Regions from separate parts of the Cytobacillus sp. OWB-43 genome, predicted to be linked through region 4. Evidence: riboswitches for the same ligand, from Rfam matches in the RefSeq annotation. Region 4 holds a riboswitch; each other region holds the start of a gene.
The links. Region 4 has a riboswitch for S-adenosylmethionine ahead of U9M49_RS19960 (O-acetylhomoserine aminocarboxypropyltransferase/cysteine synthase family protein). Riboswitches for the same ligand answer to the same signal wherever they lie in the genome.
Positions count from the first base shown of each region.

Region 1 (3,876 bases), on a different contig from region 4:
TGATTGTTTTAATTCTTCAAAATTTTCAAAAGGGAATTCTGCATTTTCATCAATCTTTTGCGCCCTCTTACTAAATCCTTCTGCTAATATCGTAGCTTTATGAAATAATTCTTCTTGTTGAGCCGTCTTAATAAATGGTCGAGCGAGTTGTTCAGCTAAATACGCTTCCTTAGATGAAGCTGTTATCGTGCTCATAGAATCCTTCCTCCCCGTCTGTTTCCATCTTCTCTTTAATACTCAATCATTAGGATAAATAGATATAGTAAAGGCTCCATCCCCTTTACTATATCTATCGTTTGAATTTATTATCTCTTATCTACATATTTAGTTAATTTATCCCCACCAATTTGAATGATTTGCACCAATACAACGAGGACAATTACTGTCGTAATCATAATGACATTATCATAGCGATAGTAACCGAAACGTATCGCTAAATCACCAATACCACCGCCGCCAATAATACCTGCCATTGCTGAATAACCAATTAAACTAATAGTCGTAATCGTTAAACCTTGAACAATTCCAGGTTTCGCTTCTGGGACAAGAATTTCCTTAATTATCATCCAAGGGGAAGCGCCTACTGCTACTGCAGATTCAATGACTCCTTTATCTATTTCTCTTAAGGATGTTTCTACCAATCTTGCAAAAAACGGAATCGCTGCTACAGATAATGAAACAGAAGCCGCTGTAGGACCAATAGTTGAACCTGCAATTAATTTTGTTAACGGCAATAGAGCTACTAACAAAATAATATAAGGAATAGAGCGGATCAAATTGACAATCCAACCGGTAACAGCATTTACAAATCTATTCTTTAAGAACAATCCTTCGTCTGTAACGAATAATAAGATACCTAGTGGAAGACCTAGTATAAGTGCCGCAACTAAAGAAATGGCGACCATATAAATTGTTTGTAATACAGCTGTATTTAGTTCAGGAAGTAACGCCTGAATGGACTCAAGCAACATGTTCAACTACCTCCAAATTCTGTGTTCTTTCTTGAATATATTGTATAGCTCTTTCTATTTCAGGTATTTCGCCAGTCAACTCCATAATAAAAATACCAAGAGGTACTTCTTGAATATATTCAATCTTGCCGTGAAGAATATTTCCTTTTACTTTGAATGTTTGGAACAGTTCAGAAACAACAGATTCTTCTGCTATTGCACCTTTAAATTGAATCTTAATGATTGTTCCCTTCCTGTTTTCAATCAATTGTTGTGGTAAGTCAAATTGAAGAACACTCTGAATGAAATCCTTTGTAAGTGGTTCAATTGGATTCGCAAATATATCATACACCGGTCCCTCTTCTATGACCTTTCCATCTTGCATAACAGCTAACCTATGACAAATCTCTTTGACTACTTCCATCTCATGAGTGATAAGTACGATGGTTAATCCTAGCTTTTTATTAATTGATTTTAATAAGTTCAGGATTGATTTTGTTGTTTTAGGGTCTAGAGCTGACGTGGCTTCATCGCAAAGTAAAACCTTTGGATCATTAGCGAGTGCTCTGGCTATTCCTACCCTTTGCTTTTGACCACCACTTAATTGTGTGGGATACTGATGAATTTTATCTGCTAAACCCACTAATTCTAATAGTTCTTTCACCCTGATATCTATTTCTTTCGGGCTTTTACCTGCCGCTTTTAAAGCAAAGGCAATATTCTCATACACTGTCTTCGAACTCGCTAAATAAAAATGCTGAAAAATCATACCTATCTTCTGCCTTGCTTTTCTTAATTCTTTACTTGTTAAAGATGTTAAATCAACGCCATCAATTTTCACTTCACCAGATGTCGGTCTCTCCAATAAATTTAGACAGCGTAATAAAGAACTTTTCCCTGCTCCACTATAGCCAATAATCCCGTATATTTCCCCTTCTTTAATAGAAAGGGATACATTGTCAACCCCTATTACTTGCTTCTTTTTGCTTTTATAAATTTTCACTAAATGATTGACTTCAATCATTTACCTCACCCTCCCTAAATCCTCTACAACATAAAATGAGCCTCTTTCACTTTGAAAGAGGCTCAACAAATGATTGTTATTAAACCTTATCTTTCAGAATGAAATCATTCTGCAGGATTTAGCACCTTCCCTTTAAAAGGAGGTTGCCGGACATCTTCGGGCCTGGTCCCTCAGTCTCTCTCGATAAGAATCATATTAAATTTAATGTGTTGCTTTGATAAAGGAAATTTTATCGGGTATTGAATTAATTGTCAATAGTATTTTGATTATTTATGCATTTACTTATCTTCCTCTTCGTTTAAACAAGAAGATAAAAAAAGTTGTTCCTAATAAAGCTGTGATTAGACCCACATACAAGATGATTGCTGACGTTTTGAACTTTACTGTACTAGGTTGCTCTTCTTGTCCACGTCCCTCACCACCAGGCATACCTTCAAACCCTTCTGGTGTCTCAAAATCTCCTTCCTGCGGAAAGTCTCCATTGCCTTGCGGACGTTCAGGCATTTCACCATCAATGTTTCCTTCATTACCGTTTGGCGGTTGGAATACTTCTCCTCTTTCTTGACCTTCCTGGTCATCACCACCTGCTCGGCTAGGGAACATGTTATTGACTTCAGAAGCTTGTGATTCTACTTCTAATTCACCTGAAAGCTGAGCAAGTATCGATTCTGATCTCGCCTCAGCAAATGCTGGTAAACTCTCATCACCTTGCACTGCTTGTAGAAATTCTTCTGTTGTATAAAACTTGGTAGGATCCTGTTCTACATAAGGAAGAATCAATGTACTAATTTGTGTAGTTGTATTTTGGTAAGACTCTTTTGTCATATATTCTTCGGCAATCTTTTCAAGGTATGCTTCATATTGCTTTTTAAATTCATCATTTGCCAATAAAGCATTAAGTAAAGGCCTCTCATCTAAAGAAGTACCAGCTACAGGTTCGGAAATACTGAAATTAATCGTATCTTCACTCATTAAATTACTATTTCCCATGCCACCATCGAAGTTCCCCATTTCAGCTTGGTGAACTTGACCTTGTTCATCCTCACCTTGCCCACCTTCTCCTGGTGCTAGACCTTGTTGTTCCTGATTTTGATTTTTGTTTTGGTTTTCTTCAGCGATTGAAGAATCTCCGTTCATGCGTCCTCCGCCACCCATACCTACTCCAAAGCCGCCAAATGCCATATTATAGTCCCACGGAATGATTGAGAACTTACCATCATTTTCATATAAATAATAGTTGTGCTTCATTTGCCCTTGGTAACTATCCATGCTAACGACAGCCGTATTTACTGCAAAATATCGTAATACTTGATCCACATCTAAAGTTTTTTCTAAATTGCCACCATTATCGATACTATCTAACATATCTATTAACGCTTGTTCATCTTGCTCCTCTGATTTCAAGTTTAAACCTGAGTAATCATCAATATCATCACTTACCCATTTCAAGTCACTATTTGTACCATCTGGCTTGTACAATGATCCATATGGATTTTCAAAATATCTTCCAAGCATCACTTCGTCTACTTGTTCAACACCTAAATATAATCCCCATTCCTGACCATTAATGGTCACATACATATAAGAATAAGCAGGTGTGGGTAATCCCATATTCTCCATTAATTGATACGATAAATATTCTCGCATTTGCGTAGCATCACTAAATTGGTTATTTAGATTCAACTTTTTCAATCCATATAAAGTTTGATCGGTATAGTAATCAAAGTCTATTTTGAAGCTATAACGATCAGAATCTTCCATTCTAGCAACGGAAGAAAGGGAAGAATTCCCCTTTGTCCGAACAGCTACTTGGTTCAATTTAGTTCCATTTATCGTCACATTTGCCATCTTATATTCTTCTTCCGTCGGATTCTCTAGTATATCTTCCCAATCATCTTCTGC
Region 1 covers NZ_JAYEFF010000003.1:317,240-321,115, reverse strand. The annotation lists gene U9M49_RS14305 (acyl-CoA dehydrogenase family protein) at 1-195, opposite strand, end outside; gene U9M49_RS14300 (methionine ABC transporter permease) at 306-971, opposite strand; gene U9M49_RS14295 (methionine ABC transporter ATP-binding protein) at 961-1,974, opposite strand; SAM riboswitch class I at 2,058-2,164, opposite strand; gene U9M49_RS14290 (CotH kinase family protein) at 2,257-3,876, opposite strand, start outside.
Region 1: linked by a shared signal. The riboswitch ahead of U9M49_RS14295 (methionine ABC transporter ATP-binding protein) and the one ahead of U9M49_RS19960 (O-acetylhomoserine aminocarboxypropyltransferase/cysteine synthase family protein) in region 4 are both predicted to bind S-adenosylmethionine.

Region 2 (3,876 bases), on a different contig from region 4:
TTTGATTGGCTTAGGCTTTGGTAATATGCAGTCTTGTACACAAGCGATTGCGGTCAAATTAACGCCATCCCATCGCATGGGGCTAGCTACTTCCACCTTCTTTATCTTTCTCGATGGTGGTTTAGGTTTTGGACCCTATTTATTAGGTTTACTGATTCCTATAACTGGCTACAGTATGTTATACATTTACATGGGGATAGTGTCGATTGCTTCAATTATTCTTTACTTTTTAGTTTATGGACGAACCGAACATAATGGGAGTAAACAGACACATCAAACAGCATCAATGTAAAATAAGGTCTGCTATAATGAAAGAAGAGACTCCACGTAATGGAAGTCTCTTCTTTCTAATTAAAATGGTTTATTCGGTTCATATGTCGGTTGTTGATTCGTCACTTCATACTCATAACTTTTCTCCATTGCTGCTTGTACTTCTTCTGACTGTTCTAATTCTGTATCCATTTGATTGTATTGTTGAGCTTCATTTTGAGCAGCAATAATTTTCTCATCCACTTGATTATCATACTTTTTTTCCATTGCTTTCACTCCCCTTTTATAAGATGTCTCGCCTATTTTCCCCCTCAAAAAAACGATTTATACAAAATAATAAAAAAGGAGACTGTTCCATGAAGGAATTAATTAAAAACCATCTCCCGCATCTTCAGGAAATACAGATTGAAAGCAATCATTCTGGTTGGGATCATCATATTTATATTGTTAATCAAACATATGTCATCCGAATACCAAAAACAAAACAAGTATTAGTGAAAATAAAAAAGGAAATAAAGCTACTTCACCAGCTCTCATATCTTTCTTCCATTATTGAAATACCAAATTATCTTCCATTTTATAATAAAGACGGACAAATGATTGGTGTTTTTTACCACTTCATTAAAGGACAAGCATTATCTCATTCATTGATTACTCCTCCTTTATATGAAGCCAAGCGGTTAGGAACATTTCTTACAGAATTACATCGTCTGGATATAGATGAAGCAAAGAAATGTAATATAGAAGAACTACATAGTGAAAATTATTGGGCGCAATTACATCAAGCCCTGATTAAAAAAATATTTCCGTTCTTAAAAGACGCAGAAAAAGAAGAAATTGATAAAATGTTTTTAGCGGTGTCAAAATTTAAAGAAGCAAAAGTGGTGATTCATGGTGATCTAACAAGTGCCAATATCCTTTATCATCCAAGCAAAAAGGAAATATCAGGAATTATAGACTTTACAGATACGCAAATAGGGGACCCGGCGTTTGACTTTGCAGGGCTATATTGGGATTTCAGAGATCAATTCACCAAAGAAGCTCTCGCATCTTATCAAACAAAATTCAATAAAGATGAAATGTATAGAAGAGTCACTTCCTTTTACGGCTTACAACCAATATTTCACAAATGGTTGAAAAACGTCAATGACCAGGATGAAAAAGTTGTTCGACAATCCATAAGTACAGGAATGACCAAAATACAAATTATGCACAGATAAGTTTAACAGTATTCTACAACTATTATTAGAAACCGGACAAATCCATATAATTTTGTCCGGTTTCTTGCTTATTATTACTTCGTTATTCCATCCACGCTGGCTTTCCAAATCCTTGAAACTCTTCGTCGATAATTTTTTCAAATTCTGCAGACTCGACCACTTCTTTTAAGTCTTTCGCATATTGTTTATCTTCAAAGTCTGCTTTAACTGCAACCACGTTGCGATAATCATCAAGCATATTTTCTAGTGCTAATGCACTTAATAAGTCCATATCGGCTGCCAACGCAAAGTTACCAGGAACTGCAGCAAGATCCACACCCTCAAGAGATCTTGGTAATTGTCCTGCTTCAATCGGTTGAAAAACTAAATTCTTTTTATTCTCCTTCACATCTTTTTCAGATACTGTTAGTGGATCGGCGTTTTCATCAATCGTAATTAGACCTTCGTCATTTAACGTATTTAAAGCGCGTGCTGCATTCGTTGGGTCATTTGGAATAGCAATGGTTGCACCGTCTTTAATCTCATCAATTGAATTAAACACATTCGAGTAAATCCCCATTGGGGCTGTTGGTACAATAATTAATGGTGCTAAGTCCATGTTATTTTCTTTCTCAAAATTCTCCAAGTAAATTGTATGTTGGAAAAGGTTAGCTTGTATATCATCTTCATTTAAAGCTTTGTTAGGTTGGATATAATCGCTAAACTCTACGACAGTTACTTTATATCCTTTTTCCTCTAGACCAGGTACAATAGCTTTTTTCAACATATCACTATAAGGACCGGCAGTAGCACCAATTTTTAGTTCTTTCGTTTCATCCACCTTTTCTCCACTCGTGTCTGAACCTCCGCCACATGCTGTTAGTAAACAAACAGTTGCAATGAATAAAACAATTAGCCACTTTCTCATTATGTTTCCTCCCCATAGCTGTAACCAGAATTTTAACCAATAAAAAAAGCCACTATTCATCATCTGAAAGAGGCATTGGTTTTATTCCGCCTTATCTTTCAGAATGAATGGATATCATTCTGCAGGAATTGGCACCTTCCCAATATTGGGGGTTGCCGGACGTCATAGGGCCTAGTCCCTCAGTCTCTCTGGATAAGCTTTTCATTTAATTTTTATGATATGATATTACTACTCTCTTTTATTTTTGTCAATGTTCGAAATAATGCTACATCCAATCTCCCAAGAAAATGGGTTTAGTGATCCAACTACCTTTCCTTTATTCTTTTAAAACAAAAAAGGAAATCGAATATTTCCTTTTATATAAAATTAACTGGACAATTTGTCTTTTTGGTTATAAAATGCGTTCGTATATAGATTAAATGAATGAAGGTGGATTAAAATGGAATTATCGCATCGTTTGAAGCAATTACCTCAACAATTTTTTGCTTCCCTTGTTCAAAAAGTTGCTGCTGCAAAACTTGAAGGCAGAGATGTTATTAACCTAGGACAAGGCAATCCCGACCAGCCAACACCTGCACATATTGTACAATCACTTCAGCAAGCTGCAGAAGACCCAATGACACATAAATATTCTCCTTTTAGAGGAATTAATGAATTAAAGAAGGCCGCCGCTTCCTTTTATGCGCGTGAATATGGGGTAGAAATTGAGCCTGAAAAAGAAGTAGCTATCCTTTTTGGCGCAAAAGCAGGTTTAGTAGAAATTCCATTATGCCTACTCAATGAGGGAGATTTAATGCTCTTACCAGATCCAGGTTACCCTGATTATGAATCTGGTGCGGTTTTGGCAAATGTAAATTACGAAACCTTTCCTTTAAAAGAAGCAAATCAGTTTCTACCTGATTACTCGCAATTTACAGAAAAACAAAAAAAGGATGCCCGCCTACTATTTTTGAATTATCCTAATAATCCAACAGGCGCGACAGCTGATTCCACATTTTTTGAAGAAACTGTTGCTTTTGCTAAGGAAAACAACATTACCATCTTGCATGATTTTGCTTATGGTGCTATCGGCTTTGATGGAAAGAAACCTGAAAGTTTCTTAGCCACAGCCGGAGCGAAAGACGTTGGTATTGAAATGTATACATTATCAAAAACATATAATATGGCTGGGTGGAGAATTGGATTTGCAGTTGGAAATGAACAAATCATTGAAGCCATCAACCTTCTTCAAGACCATATGTATGTAAGCTTATTCCCTGCGATTCAAAAAGCTGCAGCCGATGCATTAAATGGGGATCAAACAAGTGTAGACGAACTTGTTGCTCGATATGAGAGACGTAGAAATGCATTCATGAACGCTTGTGAAAAGGTTGGCTGGCACGGCAAGTCTCCTTCAGGATCGTTTTTTGCTTGGATGCCAGTGCCTGAAGGATACAATAGTGAAGAATTTGCTGACTACTTACTGGAAAAAGCTGATGT
Region 2 covers NZ_JAYEFF010000003.1:161,561-165,436, reverse strand. The annotation lists gene U9M49_RS13490 (MFS transporter) at 1-292, shown strand, start outside; gene U9M49_RS13485 (hypothetical protein) at 352-537, opposite strand; gene U9M49_RS13480 (aminoglycoside phosphotransferase family protein) at 627-1,490, shown strand; gene U9M49_RS13475 (MetQ/NlpA family ABC transporter substrate-binding protein) at 1,573-2,397, opposite strand; SAM riboswitch class I at 2,486-2,596, opposite strand; gene U9M49_RS13470 (pyridoxal phosphate-dependent aminotransferase) at 2,837-3,876, shown strand, end outside.
Region 2: linked by a shared signal. The riboswitch ahead of U9M49_RS13475 (MetQ/NlpA family ABC transporter substrate-binding protein) and the one ahead of U9M49_RS19960 (O-acetylhomoserine aminocarboxypropyltransferase/cysteine synthase family protein) in region 4 are both predicted to bind S-adenosylmethionine.

Region 3 (3,876 bases), on a different contig from region 4:
GATTTCTACTGCCTCTTTCGCCACTTCTATCGCAGCTTCAGGGCTTCTAAATACTTGCACAATATCAATGGTAAAAGGAATGGATTTTAAATTTGGATATGCCTGTTCACCTAATACTTCTGTTTCTCTTGGATTAACTGGCACGATTTGATAACCTAATCTTTGCATTTTTCTTGCTAAACGGTAACTTGGTCTAGCAGGATTTCCACTTAATCCAACAACAGCTATCCTTTTTGCTCTTTGCAGTTCTTTGCCATCCACATCTTCTTTTAATGAGGATGATTGTAATGCCCATCGAATAACACCTTCATCATTTACTGCTGTTTCTCCTTTTTGTTCTCCCTTCGAAGAAATACCAGTCGCTTCATAGAAGGCTTGATCTAAGTCATTGGTTAAATCTCTAACCGATTCAATCCCAACTGATAAACGTATGAGTTCCTCACTTACACCGCTTTTAATTAAATCTTCTGCACTTAACTGTTGATGTGTGGTTGAAGCCGGATGAATAATGAGTGACTTCGCATCACCTACATTGGCTACATGAGACCACAATGCAATTGTATCTATCACTTTTTTACCCGCATCTCGGCCACCTTTAATACCGAAGTTCACAATGGAACCGAAGCCAGTGTTTAAATATTTCTTCGCGAGTTCATGCGCTGGATGCTCTGCTAAACCTGGATATGCGACCCAATCGACAGCTGGATGAGCGTTTAAGAAATGGGCTATCTTCGCTGCATTTTCCGTATGTTTCTCTATACGTAAATGGAGTGTTTCCAATCCTTGGAGTAAAAGAAATGCACTATGTGGGCTTAAAGATGACCCAAAATCGCGCAGCAACTGAACACGAAGTTTTGTACTAAAAGCGAGTGTACCAAACTCATTCGCATAAACAATACCGTTATAACTTGGATCTGGCTGAGTAAAACCAGGAAACTTATCATGATTCCAATTAAATCGTCCGCCATCAACTACAAGTCCGCCAATTGTTGTTCCATGACCACCAATCCATTTTGTTGCCGAATGAATGACAATATCTGCTCCCCATTGGATTGGTTTGCAAAGATAAGGTGAAGCGAAAGTATTATCAATAATAAGGGGAATATCATTATCATGAGCAATATTTGCAACTGCCTCTACATCTAGGACATGAAGACTTGGGTTCCCAATAATCTCTCCATATAAAGCCTTAGTTTTTGGCGTAATCGCTTTACGGTAATTCTCAGGGTCAGATCCATCAACAAAATGAACTTTAATCCCATATTTCGGAAGTGTTATGGCAAAAAGATTATATGTTCCACCATAAAGGTTCGACGCTGCAACAATCTCATCACCCGCTTGGGCAATATTCATAATTGAAAGAGCTATAGCTGCCATTCCAGATGAAGTCGCTACTGCCGCTACCCCATCTTCTAATAAAGCAATACGTTTTTCTAATACATCTACCGTTGGATTACCGATTCGTGAATAGATATTTCCCGTCTCATCTAATGAAAATAGGCTTTGCGCATGGTCTGTATTATGAAAAACATATGAACTTGTTTGATAAATAGGAACTGCACGAGATCCCGTTGTCGGGTCTGGTGATTGACCTCCATGTAATAAAATCGTCTCATCATCATAAGTGTTAAATTGATTCGTCATTATATACTCTCCTCTACTTTTTAGTCGGATGATTAAAATAAATAACCCCCTCTTCATAAGAAGAGGGGGTTGCCTCATCTTATCTTCCAGACATTTACTGCCTGCAGGATTTAGCACCTTTTCAAGCAATTGCTTGAAGGTTGCCGGACTTCATAGGGCCTGATCCCTCCGTCACTCTCGATAAGAAATATTTTATTTTTTAAAGCGTTAATACTTTAATTACAAATAGAATTATATCCAAAAAATGATTTGTCGTCAATATGAAATCTGAATATATTTTATATTCCAATAAAATATTAGCTCTATCACATAAAAAGCCCTTCTACCTAGAAGAGGCAGAAGGGCTTTGAATTAACGAGCTCACCTTCTCCTTATCTTTGGATAATATCCTCTGAAATTAGCACCATACAAAAGATTGCTGGTTGCCGAGGCTTCTCTGGGTCAGTCCCTCCGCCTCTCTGGATAAGAAGTTCATATTTATTTGTTTAACATCATATACCCTTTTATAGGGAATCGTCAATAACATTTTGAAAATTTATTTATTTTCATCCTGGATAAGCGTCAAAAAATGATACAGTATCTTAGCTGTTAACCCCCATATCACATGACCTTTATAAGTATAAAAAATTTCTTGCATCCTCCGCGTTTGCCATTTATATTTTTCCCCATTAGGAATGAGATGATAGGGAAAGCTACTATTAGGCTCTGGCTTCATCTCAATATAATGAATAGATGGTCCCTCTTTCAAAAAATAAGCAAGTGGTACTGTGAAAATTTGATCCACTTCCTCTGGATTTAGCTTAAGATCACTGATGCTCTCTATTGTGCCTACAAACGGATAAATCACTGTATCATAAGGTGTCACTACATAATCAAGTTCTGAAAAAACAGAGACTTCTCCAATTGGGATACCTAACTCTTCACTGGTCTCCCTTTTTGCCGTCTCTATTAAATCCACATCGTCTTGATCCATTTTCCCCCCAGGAAAGCAAATTTCCCCTGGCTGTCTTCTCATAGATAAAGACCGTACTTCAAACAAAATATGTATTTCTCCATCTTTTTCTATTAGGGGAAGAAGAACAGCGAATTTAACCAATCTGGAGCTACCCAATATATCTGATTGACGATGCTGTATCTCTGATCTTATTTCTTCCAAATCCATGTTAATTACCTCCAAACCACACGACTTAAATCTTTATTTCACTTTCTGCAATCTATCAATCATCCCCATTGTGCAGACATTTAAATCTAAGCCTATTAGCTTCTTATCCTCTGCACTAAGTTCAACATCGTGCGCTGTTAATAAATAATGTTTTACTTGTTCCAACAATTCCGATTGTATGGCTTCTTGCATTTTTATTATGTCATTTCCTTGGAGAAAAACGTCATCTGCAACTGAAGTAAATATAGGTAACCAATAACGAATTTGAGTAAAAACATCCTTTGGTTCAGGGCCCTCACCATAATGCCCAAAAAAGATATGTTGTGGTTGAAGTGATTCGATTTTTTCAACAGAAGATAACATCGCCTCTGGATTAAATTGATTAGGAGAAGTCGATGGCAGAACTAATGGATAACCTTTTCTTGCTATGTTAGGATAAAATACGCCAATTGTATCGCCAGTAAAGAAGCCATTACTTTTCGAATCATGGATTGAAAAGTGGTGCTTTGCATGGCCAGGGGTATCATAGAAAGTTAACAAACGCCCACCGATATCCAATGATTGTCCCTCTTCCATCGCGACTAATCTCTTCTCATCAATTGGCACAATCGGATTAAATAGTTGATCAAAATCATCGCCATATACCATTCTAGCACCAGCAATTAATTTACTAGGGTCAGCTAAATGCCGTTTACCTCTTGGATGAACATATACTTTTGCTTCTGGACATTGTTCTAAGAACAAACCAGTTCCCCCAGCATGGTCTAAATGTACATGAGTGACAATAATATGCTTGATGTCTTCAAGGTTAATGTTCAATTCCTGCATTCCTTCTATAAGATGGGGAATCGAAGGACTAGCACTTGTTTCAATCACTGTTAATTCTTCAGCACCTAATATATACGCCCCCGTACGCTCAGGTGTTTGTAAATCCATTAAATCAATCAGTTTAATATCATTACCTAAATCTTGAATTTTGTGCAAAGGAAACCCCTCCATATTACTCTTTATGAAAATTATGACATAAGTAGATGAAGAGAGCTACTTAAAAGAATTACAGATAAAAGTGC
Region 3 covers NZ_JAYEFF010000001.1:14,870-18,745, reverse strand. The annotation lists gene U9M49_RS00170 (PLP-dependent aspartate aminotransferase family protein) at 1-1,644, opposite strand, end outside; SAM riboswitch class I at 1,721-1,831, opposite strand; SAM riboswitch class I at 2,013-2,113, opposite strand; gene U9M49_RS00165 (NUDIX hydrolase) at 2,180-2,806, opposite strand; gene U9M49_RS00160 (MBL fold metallo-hydrolase) at 2,840-3,790, opposite strand.
Region 3: linked by a shared signal. The riboswitch ahead of U9M49_RS00170 (PLP-dependent aspartate aminotransferase family protein) and the one ahead of U9M49_RS19960 (O-acetylhomoserine aminocarboxypropyltransferase/cysteine synthase family protein) in region 4 are both predicted to bind S-adenosylmethionine.

Region 4 (3,876 bases):
TTCCTTCGTTTCTTCCGGTTCGGTCACTTGTTGAACAAATCGCTTCGTAATAGGTTCTTTTGGCTTTTGGAACACATCTAGCACTTCGCCAATTTCAACAATTCTTCCACCTTCCATGACAGCCACACGGTGGCAAATCTTGCGAATGACATGCATTTCATGCGTAATTAACACAATAGTTAACCCTAAACGTTCATTAATATCAACAAGTAAGTCGAGAATACTATCAGTTGTTTGCGGATCTAGAGCACTTGTCGCCTCATCACATAACAGTACTTTAGGATTATTGGCAAGTGCTCTAGCAATACCTACTCGCTGTTTTTGTCCACCGCTTAATTGCGAGGGATAGGCATCCTCTCGACCATCTAGTCCAACCAATTTAATTAATTCATTAACTCTCTCTAGTCGCGCTTTCTTAGGTACACCAGCAATTTCTAATGGAAACGCAATGTTTTCTCGTACTGTTCGAGACCACAATAAATTAAAATGTTGGAAAATCATGCTTATTTCTTGTCTAGCCTTTCTTAAGCTAGCACCTTTTATGCGAGAAACTTCATTCCCAGCTACAGATACAACGCCTTCAGTCGGGATTTCAAGTCCATTTAACATACGAATCAATGTACTTTTACCCGCACCACTGTACCCGATTACACCGAATATTTCACCCTCGTTAATTTCGAGGTTAACATTGTCTACTGCATTTACTTTCCCGTTTTTCGTTGAGAAAATCTTTTTTACATCTTTTATTGAAATCATTTTATACTTCACCTCTTCAATCCAGAAAAACCAACACATTTATAGCATATCCATTGTTTATAAAAAAAGCCTTCCTGCTTATGAGCAGAAAGGCTTGTTATGAAAATTCCTTTCTCTCATCTTTCAAAGCTAATGCTTTGAGTGAATTGGCACCATTTCAATTAAATGACGGTTGCCGGGCTTCAAAGGGCACTTCCCTCCACCTCTCTAAATAAGAGCAAACTATGAATATATTGAATTTTTTTGTGTACCTGTGTAATAGTATCATGTCATTGAAGTAGGTGTCAAATCTGAAATAATAGTTGTTAGACCCTTATATTTAATGAAGCAATACCGGTTGCCGCTTCAATAGCAGATTCAAGATCATCGATCAAATCTTCTACATTTTCAATTCCAATTGATAATCGGATTAAGTCTTCAGGTACACCTGCTTGTTTTAACCCATCCTGATTAAGTTGTTGATGCGTTGTGCTTGCTGGATGTATAATAAGACTTTTTGCATCACCTACATTCGCTACATGTGCGAACAGCTCAACCGAATTAATAACCTTCGCACCTGCTTCACGCCCACCAGATATGCCAAAAACGACAACTGCCCCTGCACCTTTAGATAAATATTTGTCTGCTAATTCTTTATTAGGATGGTTGTCATCGCCCGGATAAAGTACCCAATTAACAGCAGGATGATTATTTAAATATTGCACAATTTTTTTCGTATTAGCAATATGTTCTTTCATTCGAACCGTTAACGTTTCTAAACCTAACGTAAATTGGAAGGCGCTTTGTGCACTTAGTGCTGGACCTAAATCTCTTAGAAGCTGCACTCTCGCTTTAGTAATATATGCTACAGGGCCCAGTGCCTCACTATATACTATATCGTTATAGCTTGTATCCGGCTGACTTAATCCTGGATACTTCTCTGAGTTCCAATCAAATTTACCACCGTCAACAATGATCCCCCCCATTGTCGTCCCATTCCCAAGTAACCATTTCGTTGCAGAGTGAACAACAATGTCTGCGCCATGCTCAATTGGCCGACATAGATAAGGAGTTGCAAATGTGTTATCAACCACTAACGGCACACCATGTTCATGGGCGATATTTGAAACTGTTTCAATATCTAGTACTTGTAAACTCGGGTTACCAATGGTTTCGGCAAATACAGCTCGTGTCTTCTCATTGATTGCTGCTCGTAGTTCCTCTTCATTATTAATATCGATAAGCCTAACGTTGATGCCGTACTTTGGTAAAGTGACTGTAAATAAATTATATGTACCTCCATATAAATTAGAGGCAGCTACAATTTCATCACCCGCTTGAACAATATTAAGAAGAGCTAAGTAAATGGCTGCTTGCCCGCTTGCTAATGCTAATGCGCCTGTTCCCCCTTCTAACAATGCAACTCTTTCCTCAAACACAGTAACCGTTGGATTATGAATACGAGAATAAATATATCCTGTTTCTTTTAAGCCAAATAAGTCTTGCGCATGCTCTGTATTCTGGAATTGATAAGCATTATTTTGATAGATTGGGACCGCTCTTGCCCCTGTTACTGGATCAGGTTTTAGCCCACCGTGAACACCAATTGTTTCAAATCGAAGTTGCTTTTCTTTTTCTGCCATTTTACATCTCTCCTCTTTTTTAAATTGGAAAGAAAAGACGACCAAAAACCCTCTTCACAAAGAAGAGGGTTTATCATCTCTTCTTATCTACCAGAGCTTTTATGCTCTGCTGGAATTAGCACCGTGTATCAAACAACCGGTTGCCGGGTTTCATAGGGCCAGTCCCTCCACCACTCTCGATAAGAATATTTAATTTTCTAATTATTCTAAGGATAGAATAACAACCTTTTTTTGGGAAGTCAATCTTTTTTTAGGACATTTGATGTATTTATGATTATTTTTGATTTAATACGAAAATGGCATCTAATTTTAATAATTGTCTAAAAGTCGACTTAAGGATGATATGCTTTTCATCCACTTGTTTCTTTAGACTCGTACGCCCTTGAAGCAAAGAATGAAAGTGGTCAGCAGTAGTTTGAATGTTTATATGATAATTTTTCAATGGGCGAGTATGTTTAATTAGCAGCCTTTTACGGTCTAATGTCAAATACATTAGATTTTGTTCTAATTCTACTCGAATCCTTATAGGTTCCTTTAACATCATTAAAATATGATCATTTACTCTTAAAGATTGATTGAAATGATAAATGAGTTCCTCTATTGAAACCACCCCCAGCCCGCGTCTTATATTCTATAATTCTGTTCCAAGAAATGATTTCCTTCTCCTAACTATCGACTTTAACTGACAGAACATTTATTTCCAACAATGTTCACAACCTATTTCCCGAGAAATATGTCAAAAGCTAGACTTATCGACAGAAAAAAGAAATATCCCATCGATTCATCTGCCTAGAATGAGTGAGGGGTGTATTTAAACATTTACGCAACCCCCCTTGATTAAAAGCATAAGAAAACCACTTATTCCTAAACAATAAGTGGTTTTAAAATTGAGACTGTAATTCATATGATTGAATTTGTTCAAGTAAATAAGGTACTGAATGGAAAGCATAAAGCTTATCAACTAACTCTCCTTTTTTAAACACAAGTAAACACGGTACACTTTCAATTTCATACTTTTCTGCCACTGCTGGCAAAAAATTCAGGTCGGCTTTACCTATAGGAAGGTTCTGCAACAGTTGCTCAGTAATTGTTAGCATTTTCCCGGCAACTTGACATGTCCCACACATAGGAGTGAATAAATAAAATAAGCCGGATTGCTTCCTTGCGATCAAATCATTTAAGTCATTGTTTGACCAGTCAATCATGTTATCATCCTTTATCTAAATACTCGGTATATATATCTATATTTGCACTTATTAAGGCTGTAGCTAAATGATGCGCAGGTGCCGCCTCGACTTCACGATACATTTTATCAATATAGATATGCTCTGCCTCTGGTAACTCTCTCTTAAATTGTTTACGAAGTTTTTCTCCTGATGTGTCAGCATCGACTAATATATAGACTTCCTTCCCAATTAAATAATCAATTAATTCATCCAACTTCGAAGTGCCAATCGTTCCATTTGTACATAAGATCTCTACAGGTTCTCTGATTAGT
Region 4 covers NZ_JAYEFF010000007.1:162,543-166,418, forward strand. The annotation lists gene U9M49_RS19955 (methionine ABC transporter ATP-binding protein) at 1-756, opposite strand, end outside; SAM riboswitch class I at 870-974, opposite strand; gene U9M49_RS19960 (O-acetylhomoserine aminocarboxypropyltransferase/cysteine synthase family protein) at 1,062-2,378, opposite strand; SAM riboswitch class I at 2,459-2,564, opposite strand; gene U9M49_RS19965 (hypothetical protein) at 2,653-2,988, opposite strand; gene U9M49_RS19970 (thioredoxin family protein) at 3,260-3,583, opposite strand; gene U9M49_RS19975 (toprim domain-containing protein) at 3,588-3,876, opposite strand, start outside.